3 regions of the Paenibacillus sp. GCM10012306 genome follow, and region 1 is predicted to be linked to each of the others. Evidence: riboswitches for the same ligand, from Rfam matches in the RefSeq annotation. Region 1 holds a riboswitch; each other region holds the start of a gene.
The links. Region 1 has a riboswitch for cyclic di-GMP ahead of ACFORK_RS21820 (anti-repressor SinI family protein). Riboswitches for the same ligand answer to the same signal wherever they lie in the genome.
Positions count from the first base shown of each region.

Region 2: linked by a shared signal. The riboswitch ahead of ACFORK_RS11820 (flagellar assembly protein A) and the one ahead of ACFORK_RS21820 (anti-repressor SinI family protein) in region 1 are both predicted to bind cyclic di-GMP.
Region 3: linked by a shared signal. The riboswitch ahead of ACFORK_RS03745 (thiamine pyrophosphate-binding protein) and the one ahead of ACFORK_RS21820 (anti-repressor SinI family protein) in region 1 are both predicted to bind cyclic di-GMP.

Region 1 is NZ_JBHRYW010000011.1:59,654-69,668, forward strand. Features, by position in the region: gene ACFORK_RS21775 (bifunctional diguanylate cyclase/phosphohydrolase) at 1-71, shown strand, start outside; gene ACFORK_RS21780 (MDR family MFS transporter) at 269-1,792, shown strand; gene ACFORK_RS21785 (PadR family transcriptional regulator) at 1,796-2,362, shown strand; gene ACFORK_RS21790 (hypothetical protein) at 2,630-2,848, shown strand; gene ACFORK_RS21795 (hypothetical protein) at 3,166-4,473, shown strand; gene sipW (signal peptidase I SipW) at 4,477-5,064, shown strand; gene ACFORK_RS21805 (TasA family protein) at 5,156-5,749, shown strand; gene ACFORK_RS21810 (TasA family protein) at 5,821-6,408, shown strand; gene ACFORK_RS21815 (helix-turn-helix domain-containing protein) at 6,590-6,919, shown strand; gene ACFORK_RS21820 (anti-repressor SinI family protein) at 7,025-7,177, opposite strand; cyclic di-GMP riboswitch class I at 7,205-7,289, opposite strand; gene ACFORK_RS21825 (2-oxoglutarate dehydrogenase E1 component) at 7,810-10,015, shown strand, end outside.
Region 2 is NZ_JBHRYW010000004.1:223,761-233,775, forward strand. Features, by position in the region: gene ACFORK_RS11820 (flagellar assembly protein A) at 1-1,460, opposite strand, end outside; cyclic di-GMP riboswitch class I at 1,562-1,653, opposite strand; gene ACFORK_RS11825 (FUSC family protein) at 1,965-3,065, opposite strand; gene ACFORK_RS11830 (ABC transporter ATP-binding protein) at 3,358-4,482, shown strand; gene ACFORK_RS11835 (ABC transporter permease) at 4,472-5,278, shown strand; gene ACFORK_RS11840 (ABC transporter permease) at 5,275-6,102, shown strand; gene ACFORK_RS11845 (ABC transporter substrate-binding protein) at 6,099-7,172, shown strand; gene ACFORK_RS11850 (retropepsin-like aspartic protease) at 7,321-7,707, opposite strand; gene ACFORK_RS11855 (hypothetical protein) at 7,704-7,961, opposite strand; gene ACFORK_RS11860 (class I SAM-dependent methyltransferase) at 8,336-9,157, opposite strand; gene ACFORK_RS11865 (1,4-dihydroxy-6-naphtoate synthase) at 9,468-10,015, opposite strand, start outside.
Region 3 is NZ_JBHRYW010000002.1:4,668-14,682, reverse strand. Features, by position in the region: gene ACFORK_RS03760 (helix-turn-helix transcriptional regulator) at 50-1,036, shown strand; gene ACFORK_RS03755 (methyl-accepting chemotaxis protein) at 1,125-2,375, shown strand; gene ACFORK_RS03750 (hypothetical protein) at 2,392-2,658, opposite strand; cyclic di-GMP riboswitch class I at 2,946-3,038, shown strand; gene ACFORK_RS03745 (thiamine pyrophosphate-binding protein) at 3,225-4,862, shown strand; gene ACFORK_RS03740 (carboxymuconolactone decarboxylase family protein) at 4,878-5,258, shown strand; gene ACFORK_RS03735 (hypothetical protein) at 5,465-5,815, shown strand; gene ACFORK_RS03730 (3-oxoacyl-[acyl-carrier-protein] synthase III C-terminal domain-containing protein) at 5,897-6,889, shown strand; gene ACFORK_RS03725 (ATP-binding protein) at 7,165-8,604, opposite strand; gene ACFORK_RS03720 (response regulator transcription factor) at 8,605-9,321, opposite strand; gene ccsA (cytochrome c biogenesis protein CcsA) at 9,398-10,015, opposite strand, start outside.

The DNA of each region.
Region 1 (10,015 bases):
ACTATATCGAATCCAGAGCATTCCCAACAGAAGACGTGGGTTCAGAGCAGGCGTTACAAGGTACATCCTAAGCTCATAGACTTATATTCAGTATCTATTGAAGAGCATCGCTTCCGGTGCTCTTTTTCTTTGACTACATTTTTCAGACAGTGCCCAGAATAACTATAAAAGAAATTTGCATATTGCCACCCTATTCAAATTTGAATATAATATCCATGTTTCCTGATTTTCTGATGTTGAACACTATAATAAAAAGGAGCCTGTACGCATGCATTCGAAAGAAAGTAATCTTAAACTTGTAGTTGTAGGCCTGCTGCTCGGTATATTGATGTCTGCAATGGACAATACCATAGTAGCTTCGGCGATGGGCACCATCGTTGCCGACTTGGGCGGGCTGGATAAAATCGTATGGGTCACCTCTGCTTACATGGTTATGGTCATGGCTGGTACCCCGATCTTCGGCAAGCTCTCCGATATGTATGGCCGCAAACGATTTTTCATGTTCGGACTCATTGTCTTCCTGGTAGGCTCGGCGCTGTGTGGAACGGCGACTACGATTACCCAGCTTAGCCTTTACCGCGCGGTTCAAGGAATCGGTGGCGGGGCGCTGATGCCGATCGCCTTCACGATTGTTTTTGACATTTTCCCGCCTGAGAAAAGAGGCAAGCTCACCGGCCTGTTCGGGGCCGTTTTCGGTATCTCCAGTGTACTAGGCCCGTTACTGGGAGCGTACATCACTGATTATGTAGGCTGGCAATGGGTGTTCTACATCAACCTTCCACTGGGCATTGTCGCCATCTTCCTGATTGCATTGTCTTACAAAGAATCTGTTACCCATTCCAAGCAGCGTATTGACTGGGGCGGAGCCTTCACACTGGTTGCAGCCATCATCTGCCTCATGTTCGCCCTGGAACTGGGCGGCAATCAATATGCGTGGGACTCCTCCGTAATCCTCGGGTTGTTCGCAGGCTTTGCTGTTCTCCTAATCGCATTCATTCTCATCGAACGTGTAGCTGCAGAGCCAGTCATCTCGTTCGCCATGTTTGGTAAAAGATTGTTCGCAACAAGCAGCATTACCGCCTTCTTCTATGGTTCGGCCTTTATTGTGGCAACCATCTATATTCCGATCTTCGTCCAAGGCGTATTTGGCGGTTCAGCAACCAATTCCGGGCTAATTCTGATGCCGATGATGATTGGTTCCGTTCTAGGAAGCCAGTCAGGTGGTCTACTCGCAAGCAAGACAAGCTTCCGCAACATTATGATACTGTCAGCGATCTGCTTCGTTGCCGGGGTGTTCACGCTGACCACTTTGTCACCGGACACTTCTCGCCTGCTGCTCAATGTATTTATGGCCTTGACTGGCTTCGGCGTCGGCTTCTCCTTCTCGGTTCTGAGCATGGCCTCCATCCATAACTTCGGGATGCGTGAACGCGGTTCTGCTACTTCCACCAACACATTTATGCGTTCGCTCGGGATGACGCTCGGGATTACGATCTTTGGGATTATTCAGCGTAACAGCTTTACGAATAGCTTAACTGAAGCCTTTGGTGCCGGTGGCCAAACCGCGGCGTTCGGTGATCCACGTGCCGCTTTGACTCCGGAAGCCAGAGCCAAGATTCCAGCACCAGTTCTGGAGAAAATATCATCTGCACTCTCCACATCCATTGCGGATACCTTCCTGTGGGCCTTGGTCCCTGCAGTACTCGCTTTGGTCTTCGTGCTGCTGATGCCGCCAGGTGACCGTCTGTTGATTCCAGGTAAATCGGCACAGACGTCCCCCTCCAAGAGGTAAGCCATGTCCATTAAACTTGCAGTTCTCGGCCTGCTCCTGGAACGGAACATGCACCCGTATGAAATCACACTGGTGATGAAGGATCGCCGAATGGACCAGATTATGAAGCTGCAGATGGGGTCACTCTATTATGCTGTCGACAAGATGTCGCAAGATGGGCTCATTGAAGCGGTAGAAGTGATAAGCAGCAAGGACAGACCTGACAAGACGATCTATAGCATTACTGACAAGGGCAAGAATATATTCGAGCAGCTCATCCTGCAGCAGATCAAGAAGAATGATCCTGTCTTCCATCCACTATATATTCCACTCGCCTTCTCCCGCTATGTAGACCAGGAAAAGCTTGCAGAACTGCTGAACGAACGTGTTCTGAAGGCAGAACATGATGTCAATCTGACCTATCAGATTTATGAAGAGCATATCCCCCTCGTGCCCCGATCTGTGCTGCATGTAATGTATGGACGGTACGAGCATTGTCTTACCGAACTAAAGTGGCTTAAGCGTCTTTATGAGGATGTGCTGGCCAACAAACTATGCGATATCGGAACATCACTGGATACAGAGGCCTGAGGGCCTCTGTTTTTTGTATGCATTAACCAATGCCAAGGATTTAATGGTATTTTATCTAATCAGATATTACTTTTTGGACCAGCTCAAAATTGCACATTAAAGGGTGATGACCGTCGGTAAGCTGAATGCTACTAACAAGGATACGGGTAGAAACAAATCTGTCGGGTCTAGAATGGTTATGGATTAGTAAGATCACGGGCACACTGTCGTCATAACCCTTAAGAAATAACCAGCTTCATCATTATTAGGCAAGGGAGGGAACATGTTATGAGCAATCCCAAGAAACCGTTCGGAGGCACCAGCCTTGATAATCCCGAACAGTACCCTACAGATCAGGAAAGCCTGTTCGAGATGTACGAAAGTGAAGCAACCGTTGACGCAATTCCGATGGAAGATCTGAATCTGGAGAGGCACGAAGAGAAGGAAGACAAGGACAACACCAAACACCGCTCTTCCAGTGAGGAGAAATACAATACAGGTTTTTAATCACAAAAAGGAGGGAACATTCTCTATCCCCCTCTTAGTCCCCCTACTCTAATGATCAAAACGTAACGAACCGGACCACATTAAATGTGGTCCGGTTTTTTTCATAATCAGGCACACAATATCGTTCTTTATTACGAATTTTATTAGAAAACTAGCGATATACAGAGTATATAAGAGATAATAAGCATTTTTAGTTCTTTATAAAGCACAAATCAATGAAATTAGCGGTTTTCTTTTTCCTAGTGCCCGTGTATGATTTGGTTATCACATCGTTCTTAATAAAGAACAAATATAGCGAACCGGCATCCCGGTAAGAAATGAGAGGAGGTATTCCTCTGTATCCTAGATCAGCTCGCCAACGAAAAAGAAAACGTAAGCATATCGGTCTGCGAATGCTGCAATCAGGCATGGCCATATCGGTTCTTTTCCTTTATACGTCCAATCAGATCGGCAGCACTTATGGTGAATTCAACACTTCGAAGCAGCAGAACACCACAATAGAGCTGTGCAAAGTATTCCCCGGCCAGATCGAGAAGCTGCTGCAGGAATTGGGCGACCACATTAAAAGGATTAACGAACTCACAGCTTCACTGAACAGCCACTCTGTCACGCTAGCTTTGGGAAGCTCCGCAGCGGTCGAAGGCTTGTCGCTGGAAGAGCTGGACCATGCCGCGCAGGAGACCGCGCAGCAGATTACAGCGGCTACCGGTGAGATTGGTGCGCTTGATAGCCAGCTTAGCTTCAATGCAGGGGTCTGGCTAGAGATTATGCAAGAGGTTGCAAGCTCTGCCCGAATTTTGTCCCAGATCGGAGGGTATATGATCAACTTAGAACCCAACTGTCTGGAAATCCGCGATGCCCAATTCTTCGAGGAGTTCCAAAGCAGCCTTAGTCAAAGCAACGTACTGTCCGAATCTCTTGTAACCACCTTGACCGGAATTCTAAATTATCTCGTCTCAATTCATGAACTCGGAGGTTCACTTCCTCCGGAGAGTCCTGTTACATCCCTGCTGGAACCAAACATTCCGGCCTTCCTGACCCAGGAGCCCATCCTGACATTCTTCGCCAGAGCCTACACACCCCAAACAGAAGTCTCCACGGAGTTACAGTCTAGCTATGAACAGATGAATACAGAGATGAACGAGGCTAAGCGTTCCCTCGCCAGCGAGATTGACACTCTGAAAGGACAGCAAGAGCAGATCGCCGAGGCAAAAGCCAAGCTGCTGGAACAAGCCCGCAAGGAGGAAGAAGAACGGCAAGCAGAGGAGAAGAAAAAGCAGGAAGAAGCTGCTGAGAAAGCCAAGGAAAAAGCAGGCAAGCCGGATAAAGGTGCACCTAAGCCAGAAACACCTCCGGCCGGCAACCCCGATCCTGATGGCAAGAACAACGGAACGGACGAACCAGCGGCATCGGCCTCTCCAATACCAACAGCTACTGCTGAGCCCGCAGACTCCCCGAGCGGAGAGCCTGCCCCTATCTCCACACCTGAGGAAACACCGAACGTACAGCCGTCCGCAGAGCCGTCGCCTTCAGCTACAACTTTGCCAGTAACGAATTCAATTCCTTCGGCAACTCCAGCACCCTCTGCTTCTCCAGAATCAGATTCCATTAAAGGCGGCGATTAAGAAATGCTTATCAAAAAAATCATTGGCAATACGATAACCACCCTGATGCTTATCGTGTTCCTGGTGGTAGTCGCAGCAGTTGTAGTCTCCAAGGCCTCAGGCGGAGAGCCTACCTTCTTCGGTTATCAAATCAAGACGGTCCTATCCGGTTCCATGGAACCGGGCATCCATACCGGCTCCATCATTGCGCTCAAACCCGGTGGTGATATGACCCGCTTCCAGAAAGGCGATGTCATTACCTTCATGAATCCAGAGAACATTCTGATCACCCACCGTATCGTCGATGTCAGCATGAACAGCGCCATTGGCGAGGCCAGCTATACAACCAAGGGCGACAACAATAACGCTGCCGACATGTCCCCGGTCAGTTCGACCAACGTGATCGGAGAGTATACCGGCTTTACCGTTCCTTATGTTGGTTATGCCATGAACTTCGCAGTTTCCAAGGCAGGTAGCGTGCTGCTAATGATCGTACCAGGTCTCCTGCTCCTGTTGTACGCGTTATACAGTACCTGGAAAGCTATCACCGCTCTGGAAAAGAAGAATAATGTGCCTGCCCCTGCTGAGTCACTGCCGGACACCTTACATTAATAGGATTGTAAACTCCCGTTTACGAAACGTGGAGCAACAATATACATGACGTAAAGTCAGAAACTAAAAAGATCGAGAGAGGGATGAAAGAATGAATATTAAAAAAACACTGGGGCTGGGCGTTGTCTCAGCAGCGCTTGGATTGACTTTGGTCGGCGGGGGAACCTTCGCATATTTCAGCGATACCGCGCAAAGTACAGCTTCTTTTAACAACGGAACATTGAGCTTGGATTCTGATCCCTCTGTGATCGTGGACCTCAACAATCTCAAGCCAGGTGATATCATCACCAGAGACTTCAAGCTGAAGAATAGCGGCTCACTTGATATTTCCCAAGTGCTGCTGAAAACGGCAACTGAAGTTATAGACGTGAACAATGACAATGGAACCCATAACTTGAAAGATGACATCGTGGTCACCTTCCTGGTTAATAAAGACAAGATCACTTCTCCGGTTCTGATTAAAAAACTGTCTGAGCTGGAAAACCTTTCGCCTGACCTTGTAAAAGCAGGCATCCTTGGTTCAGTTTTCGGCGAAAAATCAGGGATCAAGGCAGGAACTCTGGATAAGCTGTCTGTTCAGTTTGCCTTTGTCGACAACCTCCAGCCTCAGAACTACTACCAGGGAGACAGCCTGAAATTGAAGTGGACCTTCGAGGCTAAACAAGGCGCTGGCGAATACAAGTAAGCCGTTCGATCTCAACGCATTAACTATTTTGTCTACCATTTTATTAACCATATAAGAGGAGGAATTTATTCATGGGTATCAAAAAAACATTGGGTCTTGGCGTAGCAACGGCGGCTTTGGGATTGTCTTTAATCGGGGGCGGCACCTTCGCTTACTTCAGCGATACAGCGGAAAGCACAGCAACTTTCGCCGCTGGTACGCTGGATCTGAATACTAATCCTGAGCAAAATGTGAACCTGAGCAATCTGAAGCCAGGTGACATCGCTGTCCGCAACTTCACTCTGCAGAATAGCGGCTCGCTCGACATTAAAGAACTGAAGCTGGTTACTACGTATATCGTAACTGATACTAACAGCAACAACGCCGGACAGGATCTGGGTGCTCACTTTAAAGTAAAGCTCCTTGACAGCAGCTATACTAGCGGCTCAATTGCTGGCCATGTCGTTGCCGAAGCAACACTCAAGGATTTGCAGAGCAATCCAGGCTACGATTTGGTAGCCAATGCCTTCCCAGGCGGCATCTCCGCAGCCCAATCCAAGACGCTCAAATTAGCCTTTGAGTTCGTTGAGAACGGCCAGGATCAAAACATCTTCCAAGGTGACAAACTGGACGTGAAGTTGACCTTCAACGCCAAGCAAGGCGCCGGAGAATTAAAATAAGTCTGATTCCTAAAAACTACCGGCATCTCTTACACCCTTCACCGGGCTAAGACATGCCGGTTTTTGCTCCAATCCCCTCCTCTTTTCTCCTCTGAACAGCAATGTGTCTTTGTCCGTTTCAAGGAAATTTGTTATACTTATACAAAAAGTACGGAGGGGCGTTGTCATCGTGCCTGATAATATGGGAGGGCGCATCCATGAACTCCGGGTCGAGAAGGGCTTATCCTTATCCGAACTTGCGGACAAGGCGGATGTGGCCAAGTCGTACCTGAGTAATGTTGAGAGAAATATTCAGTCCAACCCCTCTATCCAATTCATTGAAAAAATTGCCGACGCACTACAAGTATCTATTCACGTGTTGCTATATGGAGACCTCTCCGACACTGAAGAGACGCCGCTGGATTCGGAATGGTTCCGGCTCGTGCAAGAGGCAATGAGCTCCGGCATCAGCAAGCGGGAGTTCAAGGAATTTCTAGATTATCAAAAATGGCGTCTTGAACAAAAGGATTAAAGATTTCGGCCCTGAGCGCTTCAATAGCTTGGGGCCCCATCATATAGAGAAGGGCACAGCATATGCTGTGCCCTTCTCTATATGTATCTGTTATGATTCAAGCTGCTAAATAGCCTTCAAAGCCTTCTCATTAAAGAAACGGCGAATCTCCTCCGCCTTGATGCCCGCCTTCTTGGCACTCAGCAGCAAATATACCCATTCTAAATCCAGATCAACTGTCTGCAGTTCTCCGTTGTTCCCCTGGTTGGACTTATCCAAAAAATCTCCTCCTAAGATTTCGCGTCCCCAGGCAGTCCGGCCGTCGTAGTATTTCTACCTTAGACCCGAGACTTTGTGCCCCTGCCTTTCAACAGGTTTACCCTTTACTGGACCCTTTACATGAAAGGATCTGGCTAGAAATTATTATTAAAAACCATACTGCAATAACATTATACAAGAAAGAATCGGAAAAGTGTGTCGTTTTCTGGGAATTTCTAAGGTGAGAAATGTAAAAAGTTTAGCTCTTTTTGACTAATACCTGTCCAAGTTGAAACCACCTGTACCCAATGCACAATTTTGAACTTATTAATAATTCTACTAACCCAAAATAGACTAATTATAGAACCATTAACCCATATCCGAGCATTGTAATCAGGTTTTATAAAAAAAACGAGGACTATCGAATTATTTTAATAGTTACACTTGTTGATGTAATCTATTTATGGCGCTATGGCATCAATGACCAGGCTGAACCATACCGTTTTGCGATTGGATTGGACGAAAGTATGAATTGATTAAGGCCACCGAAAGTAGCACAATAGTAAGGAAATGAAAACGCAACCATCACAGCTCCGAACAAGGCCCATACCAGCGCCCCGCGTTTGGAGTTCATCCGTTAGGAGGATGTATTCATGGCAGCCAAAGAGCCCTACAATGAATCTGTTTGGAGCAAATATTATGGCCCCAATCTGGGCTACATTCAGGAGAAGTATGAGCAGTTTGTGAAAGACCCCTCCTCAGTTGAAAATAATTACCGTGAACTTTTTACTGTTTATGGCCCGCCTCCCCTGGCGCCGGATGCTGAACCAGCTCCGCAGCCTATCGTCTCGGGAGATGCAGTTTGGCTTCGCAAGGCTGTCAAAGCCTCTAAGCTAATCGCTAACATTCGTATATATGGCCATTTGGCCGCCAATATTGACCCGCTGGAGCGGGATCACAATCCTATGACAAAATGGCTGAATCATGAAACGTATGAATTGACGCGAGAGGACCTCATGGCCCTCCCTGCTTCACTAATTTGGGAGAATGTCCCGGATAATATTCAAACCGCTTGGGACGCCGTTCACCGGATGCGCCAAGCCTATACACAAACTATAGCCTACGAATTTGGTCATGTGCATGATGAACAGGAACTTCGCTGGTTGAACAGCCAGGCGGAGTCCGTTAACTCACCTGCGCCATTGAATACCGCCGAACGCAAGGATTTGCTGAATCGGCTAATTCAAGTGGAGCAGTTTGAGACCTTCCTGCACAAGACTTTCGTAGGCCAAAAGCGTTTCAGTCTGGAGGGCAATGATGCCCTGGTACCAATGCTGGACGAAATCGTACGCGCTGCCGCGCATGAAGGTGCCGAGCATATCCTGATGGGTATGGCCCACCGCGGGCGTCTGAACGTACTGGCTCATATCCTGGGCAAGCCGTACGATATCATTTTCTCCGAGTTCCATCATTCACCGAACAAGGAACTGTTCCCTTCGGAAGGCTCCATGGGTATTAACTACGGCTGGACCGGAGACGTAAAGTACCATCTGGGTGCTGATCGCGCCGTACGTGAAGGCGAAACCGTCCGCACTAGGCTGACACTGGCGAACAACCCGAGCCACCTGGAGTTTGTTAATCCTGTCGTAGAAGGCTTCGCCCGTGCCGCTCAAGAAGAGCGCAGCACACCAGGCCTGCCGAAGCTCGACACGAACAAGGCAATCGCTGTGCTGATGCACGGAGATGCCGCCTTCCCAGGTGAAGGCATTGTGGCCGAGACACTGAATATCGGCAAGCTGGACGGTTATACGAATGGCGGTACAATTCATATCATCGTCAACAATCGAATCGGCTTCACGACCGAAAGCGAGGACTCTCGGTCGACGCATTATGCCAGTGACCTGGCCAAAGGCTATGAGATCCCTATCATCCATGTTAATGCTGATGACCCGGAAGCCTGTGTAGCAGCTGTTCGTCTGGCTAGCGCTTATCGCAATAAGTACAAGAAGGATTTTGTCATTGATCTGATCGGTTACCGCCGCCACGGCCATAATGAGATGGATGATCCGGAAACAACCCAGCCGATCGTCTACAGCAAGGTCCGCAATCACCCGACAGTTCACAGAATCTATGCCGAACGCCTCCGTCAGGAGAAGGTCGTCACAGATGAAGATGTGAAGCAAATGAATGCCGATGCAGAGAGCATCTTGCAGCAGGCTTATGATAATATGAAAGAAGGCAAAAATAAGAGCGCGGACAGCAAGACTTCCGTTCCCGTGAAGACAGAGACTGTCCCTAGCAAATTGACTGCCGTCTCTCTTGCTACGCTCCAACAGATCAACCGCGAGTTGCTTAGCGTTCCTGACGGATTCACAGTCTATCCTAAGTTGCAGCGGATTCTGCAGCGGCGCAAAGACGCGCTGAACGAAGGCGAGAAGGTGGACTGGGCACTGGCAGAAACTCTGGCCTTCGCGACCATTCTTAGAGACGGGACTCCGATTCGCTTGAGCGGCCAAGATGCACAGCGCGGTACCTTCGCGCACCGTCACCTCGTCCTGCATGACAGCGAGACCGGAGAGTTGTTCTCTCCGCTGCATCAATTGAGCGAAACTCACGCCTCCTTTGGCGTGTACAACAGCCCGTTGTCTGAAGCTTCGGTGCTTGGCTTCGAGTATGGCTACAACGTATTTGCACCTGAGACTTTCGTGATCTGGGAAGCCCAGTACGGCGACTTCGCCAATGCCGGGCAGGTCATCATCGACCAGTTCATCTCAGCCGGCCGGGCAAAATGGACACAGCGCAGCAACCTAGCTATGCTGCTTCCACACGGCTACGAAGGTCAGGGACCGGAGCACTCCA
Region 2 (10,015 bases), on a different contig from region 1:
TTCAGGAAGGATTCCACAACCGCATCATTCAACATCCCGATAAATTGATCCGGCTGCAAAAAGACCTCGAGCAATCGTTTCAACTGTTTTATATCCTGAGGGTAGGAATGCTTGATATCGGAGAGAACATGCAGAAGCTCGGGGATCAGAATCGCAAATCGTTTATATTTGGTATCAAGCAAAAGCTGAATGACCTGGCCGTAATTCACAGGCTGTTGGCGGTTTTCTAACTTTTTGGCCAACACCTTGGCTGCCTTCCGTAGCAGATTGCCTTCCTCTAGGATCTGTTTTGACAGATGGTAGAGTCGGTTATTCAAAACTCCATGATATCCCGAATACAGTCTGCTCTCCACCACATCGCCATGTATCCAAATACTCCCGGTTGCAACGATGGTCGCATTCTTCACGTTTCCGTAAATATAGACATTTCCAATCGCTTCAATAATCATCTGCTCTTCCACATCGCCGTGAACAGCAACGTCCCCCGGGAATACGATGTGGCCGGTCTCAGGATTGACATTCCCCAGAACCCTGTGCGCTGCGGCAATGTCAAAGGTTCTGCCCTTCACTCCTGTCAGGCGGGGTCTGCCTGTACGAAGCGCCATGACCTTCAGACCGGATATAAGCTGTGTATGCTCCTTGGCTATAAGCTGGAAATCCTCAGGTGGGGCAGCAGGCAGCAGATGTCCATACACATCATATCCGGGAACCCCTTCGATGGGTGGATGCTTGATAGCTACGATGTCGCCCTCTTGGACTTCTGGGATGTCCGGGTAATTCTGCTCTTCCTGTCCACTCACGTTTCTATGGAAGATTTCTGCGGTCAGGGCTTCCTCGGAAAAAGGGATCTCGATTCTTGCATTGATCGCGGGTTTGGGCGCGGTACCTTCCGCTACACGGACAGGCCGTCCGGTAGGGTGGTTCAATGCCTCGTAAATCGCTGGAATATTGAGATTCTGGGAGATGGATTTTTTGTCAAAGTCGGCAAGGACCTGTTCGATGCGGACTGTAGACAGCAGGGCTTTCTTGTCCTGCTCCGCACTAACCGCAATGTTATTCGTGGCTGCACAATCCTTCAGGCGCCAGGCGTACTGTTCCAACCGTCGCAGGGTAAGGAAAGCCGATAACTTGTCTTCGGAGACTGTAATCTCATACGGTGCGGGCTCTTCAATCTCCCACTCCAGGCGGTCGGATGACAATACTTCGGTAGGGGCAGTAATGATCTGCCGGTTCTTCCTAAGGACAACGGGAGGAACGGGAGAGATGACAGCAGGTTTGCCGCCAGATAAAGGTGAGGTGATGAAAAATTGATTATTTTGAATAATGATGATGCCGTCCTTATTGTTCGTGTCGTCCAGTGGTAGAGATTGTGGAGCACTATTCAAGATTTGTTCGGAGGGCTCTATCGGCAATGGCCGGGCAAATTCTTTTACGTCATTTCGATTAGGGTGTTGCGACATTCTGTTACCTCGCTTCTTTGTATAATCAAAGGCATCTGTACATAGAGAGCACCGGGTTAAGATGCGATATCCGCTAGGGATATCCGCCATGCAGGCGTCTAATTGGCAGCCTGGCAACCATAAATGCAGCTTGTGCATTCTTAGGCCCATTGCTTTGCGTCCTACCCTTTCGAATAGTTTGCCTTTAAAAATGGATCAATGATGTATACTCAGCATCAGGCACTTTAATCGACTAAAATCGACAAAAAAAGAAGGCGCCGGTACGTCGTATATATAAAATTGTCGGCATTAAATCCTTTTAATTTTAGTGCTAAAGTAACGAATTGACAATATAAAATAAATAAATTCACCCAGACCGTCCACATGTAAAAGAGAGGCGTCTAAGCCGGATGGCCCGGGACGTCTCTCATGGGATCAAATAGTCCACAGAAGTACCTATATATTCCACATTTCCTTAATTATAACGCGTAAGATGGTTTTAGTAAAATAAAAGGACGCTCCCGTTTATAGCTTTTGGGAGAGTCCTTTTTTCATGTAATGAATACCTTGTGCGATATTGGTCTTGGCCTCATGCGGTACAACTGAACAGGTGGCATATTCCGCCCGCTCCACCTCTTCCAGCACCCGGTTCAAGTGGGAGAACACTGCACCGAGATCGCGCATGGCTGTCAGAGGGCAATGTCTCTGAAGCTCTGAGAAGCAAGAGAGCTGTAATTCCCGTGCATGGCGCAGGGCGTCTGGGAGGGAACGGGTGCACTCGATATCGGACAGGGTCTTCGTTCCGTACAGTGCGATGCAATCCGCGGTGGCTTCCAGCGAACCAGCCAGCCCTTCTGCAGCTGCATAATGCGGTGGAAGCAGAGCAATCTCATCGGCAATTTCCTTCACATAGGCATGAACGGTTTTCAGATGAGTAGTAGCTGTGCTCAGCTTGTGCAATTCATTACGGCATTGGTAATGGGATAGTGTGTAGTGAATCTCTTTCTGTTGCTTGCGGCTTCGTGTCAGCAGCTCCCCGGCTTGTTTCGATACGGCTTTGCCCTTCTCCGTACTTTGTTCTCCGGCGGCAAGTCCTCTCAGTGCATCTGCGAGCAGCAGGCTTCCTTCAAGTGCCAAGGCTTTTACCTTGACGAACCCCTTCGGCGGAACGATAATCATATTGATGAGGACGGCAATCAGTACGCCGATGAAGGTTTCGAATATTCTAGAGACTACATAATCGTTTTGATAGAAGGAAAGGGCCATAACAGAGGTGACGCCTACTTGGGTCACGGCCTGAATATTCACGCGGCAGGCGGTGGCGATGCCAATGCCGATGAGCAGCATAAGCAGGATAGAGAGCCCGCTTATGTCAAAGAACTTACCGACGATCAGAGCGACGATCCCGCCAAGAATGATGCCGAGGAGCCGGTAGATTCCTTTTTCTACAGAGCCCTTAACAGTACCTTGGGTAATCAGAATGGCAGCTAGCGGAGCAAAGTACAGATAATGATTGCTATAAAGACTGTGCACCACCACCCAAGAGAGCGATGCAGCTAGCGTCACACGTATCATATATAGGGAAAAACCAAATTTCTCAAGGCGGTCCAGTAACCCCTCGTTCATGTTCTTCATCTTCTTTCGCAAAAATAGGAAAACATCAATTAACTTTCATCCGTTTTCATTATATCACCTCATTTTTGACGAAAATCCTGATAAGTTTTACGAAGTTGTTAAGTTTCTGGGGGATGTTAACAATCTAAGCTATCGCATAAGGGGAAGCTATCTATTATGCTATACCTATATGGAGTGTCGAACGAAAGGAGGAATTGTCGCTTATCCGCACTGGGCATGCCGATATCGATTGTTCCCCGCAGGAAGCGGGTAAAATAGGATTGTATTACTAAAGGCAGGGAGGTTGTTAGCTATAGCTACCCAGGAAGGCACTATTATTTCTTTTGAGAAGGTAACGAAGCAATACGACGATGAAGAGGCTGTGCTCAAAGAGGTCAGTTTCGAGATTGAGCGGGGCAAATTTTATACATTGCTGGGTCCGTCCGGTTGCGGTAAAACGACGATTCTGCGGCTGATTGCAGGCTTTGCAGAGGCGACAAGCGGCTCGATCATACTGAACGGCCAGGTGATTAACCACATTCCTGCCAACGAGCGGCAGGTCAACACAGTATTTCAGGACTATGCTTTGTTCCCGCACCTGAATGTGTTCGAGAATGTGGCGTTTGGTCTGCGCATCAAGAAGATGAAGAAAGATGTCATCACGCAAAAGGTACAGGAGGCGCTGGGCTTTGTGAACCTTGCAGGCTACGAACAGCGGGCCATTAACGAAATGTCCGGCGGTCAGCGGCAGCGCGTAGCCATCGCCCGTGCCATCGTCAACGAGCCACAGGTCTTGCTGCTGGACGAGCCCTTGTCGGCGCTGGATTTGAAGTTGCGGACGGAGATGCAGTACATTTTGCGAGAGATGCAGCAGCGACTGGGGATCACGTTTATCTTCGTCACGCACGATCAGGAAGAAGCACTGGCGATGTCGGACTGGATCTTTGTCATGAACAAGGGCAAAATCGAGCAGAGCGGCACACCGCACGATATTTATGATGAACCGATTAACCGTTTCGTGGCTGACTTCATTGGCGAATCCAATATTGTTCCGGCGGTTATGATCGAAGATTACCTGGTGGAGATCAACGGGCGCCATTTTGAGTGTGTCGATGCTGGGCTACGCCCAAATGAGTCCGTAGAGATCGTCATTCGCCCAGAAGACTTGGAAATTACGACTCTGGAGCAAGGCAAGCTGCGCGTGCGCGTCGATTCCCAGCTGTTCCGGGGTGTGCATTATGAGATCAGCTGTTATGACGAGTCCGGGCATGAATGGCTGGTCCATTCCACACGTCAAGCTACTGTCGGCAGTGAAATTGGCCTTTATTTCGATCCTGAAGCGATTCATGTTATGCGATTCGGGGAAACGGAGGAAGAGTTCGACAGACGTCTGGAAGCTTACGGCGAGGTGGAGAGTCATGAACAATAAGGGCCGGTCGTTCTATCTCATCCCTTATTATTTGTGGATTGCCTTGTTTGTTATTGCTCCGGTATTGCTAGTCATCTACTATTCTCTGTTTGATCTGGACGGTCATTTGACGCTGGACAATTACGTGAATTTCTTTACACCTGTATATTTGAAAATGACGCTGACCTCCTTCTGGTACGCGTTTCTGATCACACTATTCTCGCTGCTGGTCGCCTATCCGGCGGCTTATCTGCTGACGAGAACGAAGCATAAGCAGCTGTGGCTGCTGCTGATTATTTTGCCGACCTGGATTAATCTGCTGCTGAAAACATATGCTTTCATCGGGATCTTCGGCACCTTCGGACCGATCAATAACCTGTTCGATGTGCTTGGGATCGGTGAGCAGCAAATTTTGTTCACGGGCTTCAGCTTTGTGTTCGTGTCGGTCTACATCTTTATTCCGTTCATGATTCTGCCGATCTTCAGTGCGCTAGAGGAGCTTAATCTGTCTCTGCTCGATGCCGCGCGTGATCTGGGAGCGTCCGGCTGGACAACCTTCCGGCGGGTGGTCTTTCCACTGACGATTTCGGGTGTGCGTTCTGGCTGTATGGCGGTATTCATCCCGGCGCTATCTCTGTTTATGATTACGCGCCTCATCGCCGGTAGCCGGGTCATTACGCTCGGTACCGCGATTGAGCAGCACTTTTTGGTTACACAGGATTGGGGCATGGGCTCCACAGTAGCCGTATTTCTGATTGCGATTATGGCGCTGTTCATGATTCTGTGGGGCGGCGCACGGAAAGGGGTGCAGAGATGAGGAAAAGAAACGGATTCTCGAATCTGTATCTCGTTTTAGTGTTCGCTGTGCTGTATGCACCGATTGTTTATCTGATGTACTACTCGTTCAACAGCGGGGGGACGATGCACAAGTTCGAAGGCTTCACCCTGGAATATTACCGTGAGGTGATTCAGGATACCCGGCTGATCATTATCGTGATCAATACACTGGTCATTGCGCTGCTGTCTTCGGCGATTGCCACGTTGATTGCGACGATTGGTGCGCTGGCCATCTATCGCATCCGTAGCCGCCGGGCGAAGAACACCCTGTTGTCGTTGAACAATGTACTCATCGTGAGCCCAGACGTCATCATCGGGGCTTCGTTTCTGATCTTGTTCACGATTGTCGGGATCAAGCTGGGCTTCATGTCCGTGCTGCTCTCGCACGTGGCCTTCAGTATCCCGATTGCGGTGCTGATGATTCTGCCGCATTTGCAGGAAATGAGCCCTACATTGACCGATGCGGCCCGCGATCTGGGTGCCAGCCGCCGGGATGTACTGACCAAGGTCATTCTGCCGATCATCAAGCCGGGTATTTTTAGTGGATTCTTCATGGCGCTAACCTACTCGCTGGATGATTTTGCGGTTACCTTCTTTGTGACCGGTAATGGATACTCGACCTTGTCGGTTGAGATTTATTCCAGAGCGAGACAGGGCGTATCGTTGTCTATCAATGCGCTCTCGACCTTGATTTTCCTCTTCACCATTCTGCTTGTGGTCGGTTATTACTTCCTGACAACTCGCAAGAACCGCACAGCCGCTCCGGTTGCAGAATCGGTGTCAGAAGCGGGGGTGCCTAGATGAAACAGTTGGTTAATGCTTTTCTCGCCATTGTCATCGTCGCTTTTGGCTTGATGTATCTGGGGTCATGGATGAACTCCAACCAGGGCTACACGGGAAAAAACACGCTGACCATCTACAACTGGGGCGATTATGTTGATCCCGCCATGCTGAAGGAGTTCGAGAAAGAGACCGGGATTACGGTCATTTACCAGACCTTTGATTCCAACGAAGCGATGCTGACCAAGGTAGAGCAGGGGGGAACGACCTTTGATGTCGTGATTCCTTCGGATTATGCCATTTCGAAGATGAAGGAAGAGAACCTACTGCTGCCACTGGATCACAGTAAAATCCCGAATCTCGTTAATATCGATCCACGGTTCATGAATCTGTCGTTTGATCCGGATAATCTTTATTCCGTTCCCTATTTCTGGGGAACAGTCGGGATTATCTTCAACCCGGAGATGACGAAGGGGATGGATTTCAGCAGCTGGGATTCCCTGTGGGACAGCCGTCTGAAGAATAACATTTTCCTCGTGGATGGGGCACGTGAGGTCATGGGCATGGCGCTGAACAGCCTGCACTACTCCGTTAACGATACCAACGAGGAACACTTGCAGGAAGCGCTGACCAAGCTAAACAAGCTGTCGCCGAACGTGAAGGCCATCGTCGGGGACGAGATCAAAATGCTGCTGGCGAACGAAGAAGCCGCAGTAGGTATCGTCTGGTCAGGCGACGCCTCGGAGATTATGGGCGACAATGACAAGCTGGACTTCGTTGTGCCGAAGGAAGGGTCGAACAAATGGTTCGACAATATGGTCATTCCGCGTACAGCGGGCAATGTGGAAGGTGCGCACAAGTTCATCAACTTCATGCTGCGTCCTGATGTAGCGGCAAAAAATGCCGAGTACGTCGGCTACTCCACGCCGAACGCTCCGGCGCTGAAGCTGCTGCCGCCGGATGTTTCCGAGGACACTCGCTTCTACCCGCCGCCCGAAATCACAGACCACCTGGAGGTCTACGACAACCTGGGCAAAAAAATGCTCGCCCATTATAACGAGTTGTTCTTGAAGTTCAAGATGAACAAGAAATAATCACCGTCCGTATATGGGGATGGTGAACTAAAGTAATCATCAGTCCTCTTACGAGAAGGCTGATGGACAAAAGAAGCGCCCAACTGCGGAGTACCGCGGTTGGGCGCTTCTTTGGATTGGGGAGCAGGGTTAAGAGGTTTGAGTGTAGTTAGCAACCTGTTATTTTTATTTTCATTAGCCTGAGATTAAGGATGGCACCGGCTTGTTTTAAGAAATTAAAACCGAGTATGCCGTCGATTTCCATGCCATAGTCCATATTTCCGATTTCAACTTGAAAATTATTAAGTGCCGTATCGCCGAGCGTTAAGGAATCTAGAGTTTTAGTGTAAACATACTCGACCCCGCCCACACCTCGAATAATATCAACTACGTCGTTTTCTTCGGGTACCATTCCTATGTCTCTTACAATATCGGCGTTCAGTAGTGTGCTGGCAGATCCAGTATCCAAGAGTACTTTTCCGAGCTGCACTTCTGTCCCCCGAAATGCTACAACGAGGCTAATAAAGGGGAGTTCGTATCTTTCTATAATGTTCATCTTAACCCTCGTATTCCTACATATCTTTCCTTCGCCACCACGCTAGGACGGGAAGTGTGGAAGAAACAATACTCTCGGTGGGGGGCCTCCTTGTGTAACTCACTATATCGTTTCAATGCCTTAGTAGAATCGTCAAAGGATTCAATGACGTCCATCTCTTCAATATAACGGTGCCCTTCCTTTGAATATGCTTTAGTTGCCTCAAGAACGACCCATTCATCGGGAAAACGCTCCTTAATTTCATCCCATCGCATCCTGGACACCTCCGGGTTGGATAATTGCTGTTATTATACCATTTTTCATTACAAAAATATCAGGAAATGCTTCCTCAAATCCCACTATTCTCACCCTTTCATAAACATAAAAAAACGCCCCGAATCCCTTGCTTAAAGGGATCGGGACGTTCTTCGTCTCTTACTGGTCAGTATAGGGTAAATTCCGTTCTCTGACCAGTCTAGTTAATGTGTATTTTGGAGGAGGACTCAAAACCAAACTCAGCGGTTGTTGCCAGGTGAATAGTAACGATGCAGGATCGGAGGATCTTACGATCGCTGATTAAGCCCGTTTCCTGTTTGAACAATGAATATAGGTTTGTGTAGAGCTTTAAGCGCGAAAACACTAATATGTTTTATTTAACCCCCAGCCGCATCCGGTAGCTGATCAACACATCCAGAGTTCTGCCTTGAAAATGCTGCTCAACCGCGGTCTGGAATTCGGTGATATAGTTGTCAAGATCCTTGGAGCCGAGCTTCCACACGGTTTGGATGCCTCCCTGGCTGAGGGCCAGGCCGATATATCGCGCTGCATCACAGGTCTCCTTATTGTGAAATACGATTTCACGAGCGAAGGAGAACAATCCGCTGTTCTTGATGCTGTCCAGGTGGCTCTCTTTACCCCACTTGTGTGCTCTTTCCGATGCTGGTACCAGCGTGTCCAATATCTCATTGGCCTTGTCGATCAAGTTGTTATAGAGAACTTCGACATTGGCTTGCAGAGCTAGCGGCCAATCACAGTCATATGCAGCGAACACACCTCCGTCCCGCAGGACACGGGAGACTTCCTGGAGTGTGCTCACAGGCTCCATCCAGTGAAAGGACTGCGAGCAGGTGACAATGTCTACACTGCCTGTTGCGAAGGGCAATTGGTTGGAATAGCCTTGTACAAAAGATATTGCTGCAGCATCCGACATCTCTGCAAGCTTCTCCTGCGCTTTGCCCAGCATGTCAGGATTTGGCTCAACGCCCAGCACGGCATCTGCGGCATGGTTCCAGATAAAGGTGGACAGTCCGGTGCCACAACCAATATCTGCGACAAGGGCGGGGCGATGCCCGAGGTAAGTGGTAAGCAATTCAGTTACCAGTTGTGGGGCTTCAGGGCGGTAGCGATCATAGTCCTCCTGAAAGCCAAGAAAACGGTCGATATTGGCCTTGCTGTTTCTGGCAGGAATCATAGGGTTCTCCTCCTTGGGGTAAAGTGAGCTCATCTATTCCTGAGTCTATAGTTACTATACACCTTCCTGATTCAATGCAAGAATAGCAGTTTTATTTCGCAAAGTCACATTATTAGGTGGCTTACATATTAAGAATCCCCGGTGCCAAATGGCATGACCGGGGATGGTATGGTTTGTAGAGGGCAGTCCTGTAGATTACCGGTGTTACTGGAGTAATTCCGGGAACAATATAGTTGTATAGGTCCACAATAGCCCTCGGGTGCTACCTGAGCAACCTAGTTGTAGAGGGTTTCACCGTAACTGTCGAAGGCTACCGGAGCAACTCGGGGTCTATTGCCGGAACAAGACCTTCAGCAGCGGCTCGGGTCAGTAAAGATGTGATGGCATCATAGCCACTGTCACCGAGGTTCATGCTAAAGTCGTTGACGTAGAGATCGATATGAGACTTTGCCACTTCCGGGGATAGCTCCTGAGCATGGCTCAGCACGTAATCGCGGGATTCCGTCGGATGATCCCAGGCGTATTGCAGGGAGCTGCGAATCCATCCGGAGATGGCTTCGGCATCCAGGTCGCGGCGAGCGACAATCGCTCCGAGCGGGATTGGAAGTCCAGTATCTTCTTCCCACCAGCTGCCTAGGTCGGTCAAGAGATTAAGACCATAGGAAGAATAGGTGAAGCGTGCTTCGTGAATTACCAGCCCGGCATCGATTTTTCCGTCGCGCACGGCAGGCATGATCTCATCGAAAGGCATGACGACGATCTCTCCCACACCACCTGGAACGTGCTGGGCTGCCCACAAGCGGAACAGCAGATAGGCAGTGGATCGTTCACTAGGTACAGCGATTCTGCGTCCGGCGA
Region 3 (10,015 bases), on a different contig from region 1:
ATATTAATATGATAAACTCAAACTATAACACTCAAGGAGGAGAACAGATATGAGAGCTGACCGGCTCGTTTCTATATTACTGCTGCTACAGAATCGCGGCAAAATGACCTCCCGTGACCTGGCGCAGACGCTGGAGGTGTCCGAACGGACGATAATCCGGGACATGGAAGCGCTCAGTGCAGCTGGCATTCCCGTGCTGGCAGAGCGGGGACGAGAAGGCGGCTGGATGCTTACCGAGGGCTACCGCACCTCCTTGACAGGCATGAAACCGAAAGAGATCGCCTCCCTCCTACTGTCTGCTGATTCAACGATTCTTAGCGATCTTGGCATTGAAGAGGACTTCTCTTCTGCCGCCCGGAAGTTGGAGGCTATAGTAGCCCCGCATTCCAACAAGTTCGCGCTTGATCCAGTTCAGCGTATACATGTGGACGGCGTGAGCTGGCATCCTTCAGATGAAGCATATCCTTACCTAGCACTGCTGCAGGATGCACTTCGGAACGATCGGGTGGTCAAAATAACATACCTGCGAAATAACGAAGTCAGTGAACGGCTTATTAATCCACTCGGGCTAGTAACCAAACGCGGAGTTTGGTATGTCGTTGCAGAAAGTAGGGGAGTACTGCGGACATACCGGGTGTCCAGACTACAGCATGCAGAGCTCACGAGCGATTTTTTCCAACGCCCGGAAGGATTCGATCTTGGCCAGTACTGGCGGCAATCCACGCAAGCCTTCAAATCTGCCCTGCCGAGTTATCTAGCCACTGTGCTGATACGGGAAGAAACGATACAGGAATTTGAGCGGGAGAGATATCTTACTATAAAAAAAACTACCCCATGTTCCAACGCCGGGTGGCTGAAGGTTGATGTCGATTTCAACACTATGGAGTGGGCCTGCCGGGTACTTTTGTCATATGGGTCCAGTGTCCTAGCCCTCTCACCACAAGTTCTGCAAGAACAAGTACGACAAGCACTGGCAGATACAACCGCACTATATGAGTCTGTCGGACAGAATTTCGTCAAAGATGATCCCGAATAGCATTTATGTCAGTTCTTACAGTAGACCTATACCCGGTTAATCGCCTATAATATTACAATACACAACAATAAAGGGGGACATATTTCCTATGGACTGGATGTACAAGCTGCCTTTGAAACAAAGAATTGTCGCCGGATGTTACTTGATCGCCGCTTTATTCTCCATCCCTGTTTTGGTCACATTTATTATTCTCGGCAAAATTGTTATCGGCATCATTCTGGTGGTCCTGCTTACAACCCTGACTTACCCTCTTTCTCGCTTTGTCGAGAGAACGCTTACATCTTCTTTTGATGATATCTCTAACGTTACACATACGATTTCTAAGGGGGATTTTACGCAAAGAGCCGATGAGAATGGCTCCATGGGTGATATCAGCCGCTCCTTTAATACGATGATCGACAAATTGAAGACCATTTTGACCGATGCGTCACAGATCACACGTCAGGTTATGGATGCAAGCCGCGGTATTGAAGACAAGAATCAGAATCTGAAGATCGTCATGTCTCAGGTGGCAACCTCCTCCAACGAGCTAGCTCAAGGTGCCAACGAGATTTCTAGTGATATTGCTGGCATGATTGATTCTATTAAAGATATTGAAACCAAGGTGTCCAATTACGCTTATTCGACCAAAGAAATGAACAAGAAAACTATACATACGCTGGAATTAGTAGAGCAAGGTCGCCAATCGGTAGATACCCAATCGGAAGGCATGCGCAAGAATATTGAAGCTACACAAAAAGTAGCTGATACTATTGATGCCCTCTCCCATAACGCTCGCGGTATCACCATGATTACCAAGACAATTACCGAAATTGCGGAACAGACCAACCTGTTATCCTTGAATGCTTCCATCGAAGCTGCCCGTGCCGGAGAGCATGGCCGCGGGTTCGCCGTGGTCGCCCACGAAGTTCGCAAACTGGCTGAGGAATCAACGGCCTCGACCAAAGAGGTCTTCAGCTTGGTGCGAAGCATTGAAGCCGATATCAAGGAAGCCATTGCGAATATTACCATCAATGAGGAAGTCGTTCAGGTACAGAATGAAATGATCATTCAGACTGCACAAATTTTCGGGCAAATTGTCCAAAGCGTACAGTACATTACCGAGCAGATCGCCGCCTTCTCTTCGGAAAGCGATCTGATGCTGGACAGTGCCCTGAAAATCTCCTCTGCGATCGAGAACATCTCCGCCATTACCCAGCAAACAGCGGCCAGCACTGAAGAGGTCTCTGCATCGATGAGTGAGCAGATCAATGCTCTGGAATCTGTTGCAGAAGAGAGTGAAAAAATGACGTCAGCCGTCTTCCAGCTACAAAAAACGATTCATATTTTTAAATTTTAGAATTTGTCATCAAAATTTAATTTTTGTTCCTTTCAGCACAAAACTGCCGTATAAGCTCTATTTTATACGGCAGTTTTTCAAACTTATGAAACGTTTGCATTATATCGCTTTCAGACCTTTCCGTAAAATTCATACTCACAAATAACGATTCGCCTTCTCCCCTCTCAAGCATCCTACTTTTAACCCACTCACTTCCATTATAGTTTAGAAAAAAATAAGTATTTGGATTCAATTCTTTCATTAAAAATATCACGGCAAATGATGAGTCAACTAATTTCTTCAATTATTATCTAATCTTCTCCATCCAATTGTTTTGATCCAATTTGCATTTTTGCACCAACCCCTCTAGTCAAATATTCCATACTGACCCAATTAATAGTTTATTTTCGCTCTATTTTGTAACCGCATTCTAATTTACAATACCCCCTTGGATACATTTTAAATTAAAACTATATCCCTATTCTCTTTCATTTTTTTCGTCAAATTCCGAGTTCATTTGTGTAAAATATATTGACAAAGACGAGCTAGGAATATAATGTAAAGGAAAATTATTCTTATAATTAGTTATATAATTTATATGGGCAAAATTCCTGAAAAGGAATGACGCAAAGCCATGGATCTACAGCCTCATTTTTCTGAGGCCATGACTGCCAGGTTGCAGAGAAAACCAGGAGGATCGACTTAATCTTGCGGTCTGAGTGGCGGTTTTTTGCTTCCAACCTGTGCTCCATTATTCGAGCACAGGTTTTGTTGTTTCTTTATACCCGTTTGTATCGTTCTAATCATTTCGCATCACCAGAACGATAATATATTTATCTTTTTACTTATCCCAATTCATACACTTGAGAGGTGTTTTTTTTGAAGACAGTCGCAGATTTTATGGCGGAGGCACTACGTAATCTCGGAGTAACCCATTCATTTGGTATTATTGGTAAATCCATTTGTCCTTTAGTTCTAAAGATGGTGGATTACGGTATTGAGTTTATTCCTGGAAGACATGAATCCAGTTCCGGGTTTGAAGCCGCAGGCTATGCCCTTAAGACTGGCGGACTAGGTGTTGCTTTCGGAACATCCGGTCCCGGAGGAACGAACCTACTGACTGCAGCGGCCCATGCCAAAGCGAATAACCTTCCGGTACTATTTATTACAGGTCATCAATCCATAAAAGAATTAGGTATTCCGCAATGTCAGGATTCTTCCTCATATCTGGCTGATCTTGCTGATATGTTCAAACCGGCTACTCTATTCAGCAAGCTTGTAGAACGTGGCGATAACTTCAGTACCATTTTCAATCATGCTATCTCGATTGCTCTGAGCGGTAACCGTGGTCCCGTTCATCTTTGCTTGCCTTTCGACGTTCAGACAGAACTGCTGGAAGAATTCCCGGTAGTCTATCCAGAGCGCGAATCGTTCGTAAGCATCTCCAATTTTGACCGTGTAATCAACGCTATCAACAATGCTGAGAACCCACTGATTATTGCGGGTAAAGGTGTTAACCGTTCCGGAGCTCATAAAGAGCTGATCGAATTGGCTGAAACCTTCAACATCCCTGTCGTGACTTCTCCTGGCGGCAAAGGTGCTATTCCTTGGGATCACCCGCTGTATCACGGTCCTGTCGGTGTCGGCGGATGCACTCATGGTGATGATCTGCTAAATCGCAGCGATTTGTATATTGTACTGGGCTCCCGCCTGAGCGATATGACCATCTGTAATCTCAAACGTGAGAACCATCCAGAGACTTTAATTCAGTTCGATAGTGATCCTACGTTTGTGGGCAAAATTCTGACCTCCCAAACAATACCGGTCACCGGGGATCTGCGTGATAATCTTGTGTATTATCTTGAACACCTGGATAGAGATTCTGTGACCAAACGTACTACCGAAAGCTTTAACTATCGGGATGAACTGCCTGAGCTCCCTGGTCTCTCTCTGGCTTCAGTCATGAATGTGATGAGTGATCTGATTCCATACAACAACACTATGTTCGTGGATGACGGAAGCCATGGCTTTAATGCCGTTAAATGGTATAACGTTAAAAAACCGGGCAGTTTTGTGTTTGATGCCTATTTTGCCTGCATGGGCAACGCCATTGGCATGGCTATCGGCGCCAAGGTTGCATCACCGGATGAAACGATCTTCTGTGTGACTGGCGATGGATGCTTTATGATGCTCGGTGCAGAGATTAATACAGCAGTATGTAAGGATATCCCGGTTATTTTTATCGTTGTGAACAACATGCAACTGGATATGGCGCTTAAGGGAATGCAGAAGACTACGGGCCGAATTGACGGAACCCTATTCGAAGTCCCAATGGACGCCGTGAAGTTTGGTGAATCCCTTGGAGCAAGCGGATATCGCTGTGAGACGTTGGAACAATTCTCCGCTGCGATCGAAGATGCGGTAGCCTTGAACAAGGTTGCAGTAATCGAACTGTTGACAGACCGTGACGAAGTACCACCTACTGCACACCGTGTAGTGAATCTTTAATTAGGGGGCCAATTTATGAGCGACAATTTGAACAACAACATCAAAAGTGGTCTGAACCACTTTGCTAACTTATCAGGGGACTATGGTGCCAAAGCCTTGGCCCCTATTAAAGACCATTTCCCAGATCTGGCTGAATATATTATGGGCGCCGCCTACGGTGACATTTTTCAGCGCAACACGATCGGTGATGACTGGAAAGAAGTTGCAGTAATCTCCGCACTGATTGCGATGGGACAATACGAACAACTTGGCGTCCATTATGTTATGGCGCTAAGTGTAGGTGTCACTGAGGAGCAGCTTAAGGGTGTTCTGCTTCATTTGGTGCCTGCTCTGGGGGCTCCACGTGTAATTAGTGCCTTTAACGTATTGCTCGAAGTTTTGGAAGAAGTAAAGTAGTCCCTGTTCACTACAATAATTTACATTTTTCGACTTTTTCATTGCAAATATATAAATCATATGCTATTAATATAGTTAAAATATCCCAAAAATAAGTATAATATCGATTGTCGAAAATCGTGAATCAAAGTTTTTGGATATATTATTAATTTGCAAAATGATGTCCTATTTATCAGATCATACTAATTTATGGGAGCGATGAATGAATGGGTAAATTTATTTTGGAAACAGATTCGGTTAAAAAGATTATCAATGTCGAATTGGATGGCACTTTCTCTGAAGAGGATGGCATCAAATCCATTCAAGCCTACCAACAAACCATTAATCCGATCACCCCAGCAGACTATGAGCTGCGCTTTGATTGCAGAAAGCTTAACGTTACCGCTCCTAATGTTGTGCCTCTTCTGGAGGGATGCTTCACTATGATCAAGCAAGATGGCTTTGCCAAAGTGATACTGACCCTTGAGAACAATCCAATTCTTAAAATGCAATTGGCGCGCCTGGGACGTAAAGCGGGTCTGGATAACCTGGAAATTATCTCTACAGTTACTGCATAAGACACAACTTCATATTAAAACCTGTATTTTGCCTGATCATGCAATTATCCATCAGCTCATCACTAATAAGGGGGCAATTCAATGGCCGGCATAATCATCAGAGACATCGCTATCTATCATCCGAGTAATAAAATCGGCAATGATTTCTACATCAAGCATTTTGACGATAGAGGAATAGAGATTCGTGGACTTCTGGCGGCATTGGGTCGTAACACCCGCTACAGTATTAATAATGAGGACGAGAATGCACTGACTATGGGATTTGAGGCGGCTAGTAATGTACTGGAACAAGCAGGACTAACTGGCCAAGATATTGATCTTATCGCCTTCTCCACCCAGACGCCGGAATATATTATCCCGACCAACTCGGTGATCATGCACCGTTTGATTAATGCAGCTTCCCATACCATCTGCATTGACAGCAATGCAAACTGCATAGGTATGACGGCAGCCTTTGATCAGGTTAGCCGGCAGATGATGGCAAATCCCCGTATCCGCCGCGCGCTAGTTATCGGGTCTGACCATATTCTCCCGCATACCGACCGCAATAATCCAGTATATTATGCCGGCTTCGGCGATGCTGCCGCGGCCGTCATTCTAGAGCGTGATGAAAATGCTGTTGGATTAATCGATTCGATCTACCAGACAGACACTTGTGTGTTATACAATTCCATCTTTCCTGTTGAAGGCTTAGCCAAATTGGGAACAACAGGCGTTGCGCCTGGTGAATTCAATGTAAAATTCACTCCATTTGATGATTCCATTTGTGTAGAAGCGGCTACTGAATCAATCAAGACCTTGCTTGCCGATTCAGATATCGCTCCAGAATCCATCAAAGCAGCCTGCTTCTCGCAGCTGTCTCTTCCCAATATACTTAGTGTTGCGGAAAACGTCGGAATTGATAGCAGTGTAGCCGTGTATGTCGGGGATGAATTTGGCTATACTTCGACTAGCAGTCCATTTGTTGCACTTCATAAGGCTGTATCTACCGGTCAAATCGAACGCGGCGATAAAGTATTATTCTGGACTGTCGGTGGAGGCATGCAAAATATTGCAGTTGTGATAGAATACTAAGCTTATTTACTTAAGCAACCTGAAGAAGCATTCCAACAGTAGTTTCTACTTAGGAATGCTTCTTTTTCTATAAGCTCTAAATCTGTCCACAATCAATTCTAGTAGGCTCTTCTTTCCTGGTCTTAGTGTCTTACTCATTTATCTGTTGAAGATGCCTCTGGAGACGATAAGGGGCTGTACAGCCCCATTTGTTCCACGATGAACAAGATTAATCGGTGCCATTCAACAAAAAAGCACCTCTGATAATCAGAGGTGCCGTCAGGCTTTGTTTAGAATTACTGTTTTTCGACAGGTAAACGCAGTGTAAAGGTCGTTCCTTCACTCAATTTGCTCGCAGCCGAGATGTGCCCATGGTGAGATTCGACGATATTCTTGACAATGGCAAGACCAAGCCCCGTTCCCCCTGATTCTCCGCGAACACGGGCTTTGTCAGCCTTGTAGAAGCGTTCGAAGATGTACGGAAGATCATCCGGCGGAATGCCCACACCTTCGTCGCGAATTTCGATCTCGACATAACGGCGGCTCTCCTGTACGGTTTGACCGGCGACAATCAGAATCTTTTTCCCTGCCGGGGTATGGCGGAAAGCATTGTCCAGCAGGTTCGTGAGCACTTGCTCCAGCTTGTCCTCATCGGCCGCCTTCAGCAAGAGTTCTTCACTTAGGTTCCTGTACTGCAGATCAATACCGCGTTCCTTAGCCCGCACAGAGAACTTGCGATAGACACGCTCTAGCAAATCACTCATATCAACCCGAGCCTTCAGCATATCGGTATGCCCAGCTTCCATTCGGGCTAGATCCAGCAGATCCTTCACGAGTCGGCCCATGCGCAGCGATTCATCATGAATGACCTGAATCAGTTCACTGCTCTCCTCTGGTGAAGAGGCCATGCCATCAAGCAGCGCTTCGCTGTACCCCTGCATCATAGACAACGGAGTGCGAATCTCATGCGATACATTCGCCACGAAGTCACGCCGCATTTTCTCCAGCTTGACCTCCTCAGTCACATCACGCAGTACCGCTACAGCCCCACGAATATGGTTCTCTGAATACAGCGGGGCCATATGAACAGACCAGACCCCTTGCCGGACATGCACGTTAGAGCGTTGGTCTCCCCCTTCCTGCAGTGTGCTCAGAAAGAGCGGACGCAGCGGAGGTGGTACCTCTCCCTTGCTGATGATCTCCTCACCGGGCTCAGGATCGGCTTCCTGCACCCACTCCAGGTTACGCCAAGTCTCCAGCAGGGATTGTCCATGTGGATTAGTGAGAATAATCTGGCCTTCAATGTCAAAAGTGACCACTGCATCACTCATACTACGCAGAACACTGGACAGATGGCCTTTCTCATGATTCAGACTGCGAATATTCTCTTCCAGCTCTGCCGCCATATGGTTGAAGGAGGTGGCAAGCTGCCCGATTTCATCACTAGTGACCAGAGTCAGCCGGGTTCCGTATTCGCCTTTGCGAATATTGTTGGCGGCCTCGATCACCTGCTGCATCGGCTGTGTTATCTTAGTGAACAGAAACAAGGCAAAGAACGTCGTCAGAGAAAACCCAATCATGCATGTGTACAAAAATAAGCGCTTGATCGCCCCGGAATTGGCAAAATTACTGTCGATATAAGGCAACAGGAACAGTCCCAGTGTCATCAGTACGACAGCAACCAGACAGATGATCGTGACCCACAGCTTGCCGACAAGGCTTCTCCAGAAGTTCACCTATTTAGGTACCTCAAGTTTGTAGCCTACTCCCCATACGGTCGTGATCATCGCTGCGGATTCCGGTGATACCTTATTCAATTTCTCACGAAGACGCTTGACATGCGTATCTACCGTGCGCAAATCTCCGAAAAATTCATAATTCCAGACATCCTTAAGCAATTCCTCACGTGAAAACACCTTATCCGGCGAAATCGCCAGGTAATGCAATAACTCGTATTCCTTAGGGGTTAGGCTGACTTCCTGGCCACCAGCGGTTACACGGTGTGCATCATGCTCAATAATGAGATGCGGGAATACAATGTTATTGCTGGAATTGCTCTCCTTGGATAGAAAAGCTGTAGCCGAGGAGCGGCGCATAATCGCCTTCACCCGGTAGATGACTTCACGCGGGCTGAACGGCTTGACGACATAGTCGTCTGCACCCATCTCAAAGCCCTGTACCCGGTTAATCTCCTCGCCCTTGGCGGTAAGCATTAACACCGGTGTCGATTTAACGCCGCGAAGTCTAGTCAGTACTTCAATCCCGTCAATGCCGGGTAGCATCACATCTAGCAAGATCAGCCCGTAATCATTGGCTGTTGCCTTGCGAAGGGCGATCTCTCCATCCTCCGCCTCATCAATTTCATAACCTTCTTTTTCGAGATACATCTTAAGTAGGCGGCGGATACGCTCTTCGTCATCCACAACCAGAATTCTGTTCAAATGATCTGCCATTTCACAACAACCCCTTCATCAAATACAGTAGAACGTTACCCTTACTATCGGCTGCTTTGGCAGATTAACTTACCACTTAATCCGTTCCTGCATAGGAATGAAGTCCGGCGATGACCAGATTAACGCCAATCAGGGTAAACATTACGACCAAAAAGCCGAGTACGGCGAGCCATGCGGACTTACGTCCCTGCCATCCGCGTGCAAGCCGTAAATGGAGATAGGCGCTATAAAACAGCCAGGTGACAAGAGCCCAGACCTCTTTTGGGTCCCAACCCCAGAATCTTCCCCAGGCCACTTGAGCCCATATCATTGCAAAAATCAAAGCCCCCAATGTAAAAATCGGGAAGCCTATCGCTATGGCCCGGTAGGTGATCTCATCAAGATCATCGGCATCGATGCCGTCCATTGTGGGATGCAGGGCCGCTCCCAGTGGTTTACGGACAATCAGCCGAATCAACCCGTAGAGAATTAGCCCGGAAAGGAGCGACCATATCACGGTATTAAACTTCCGGCCCGCGTTCACGCCATTCATCCACGAAGGCGCCTCGAACAACGGTTTTTTCATACCCAAAAAGGGCTGGAAGCTCTCAATTTCGCTATGGTAAGGTGCCACAATAGGCGGCATTTTATAACTCACTTTCTCTATTGTACTATCTCCCTGCCCAGGGCTGTCAATCGTAACGTTCTCCCGGAC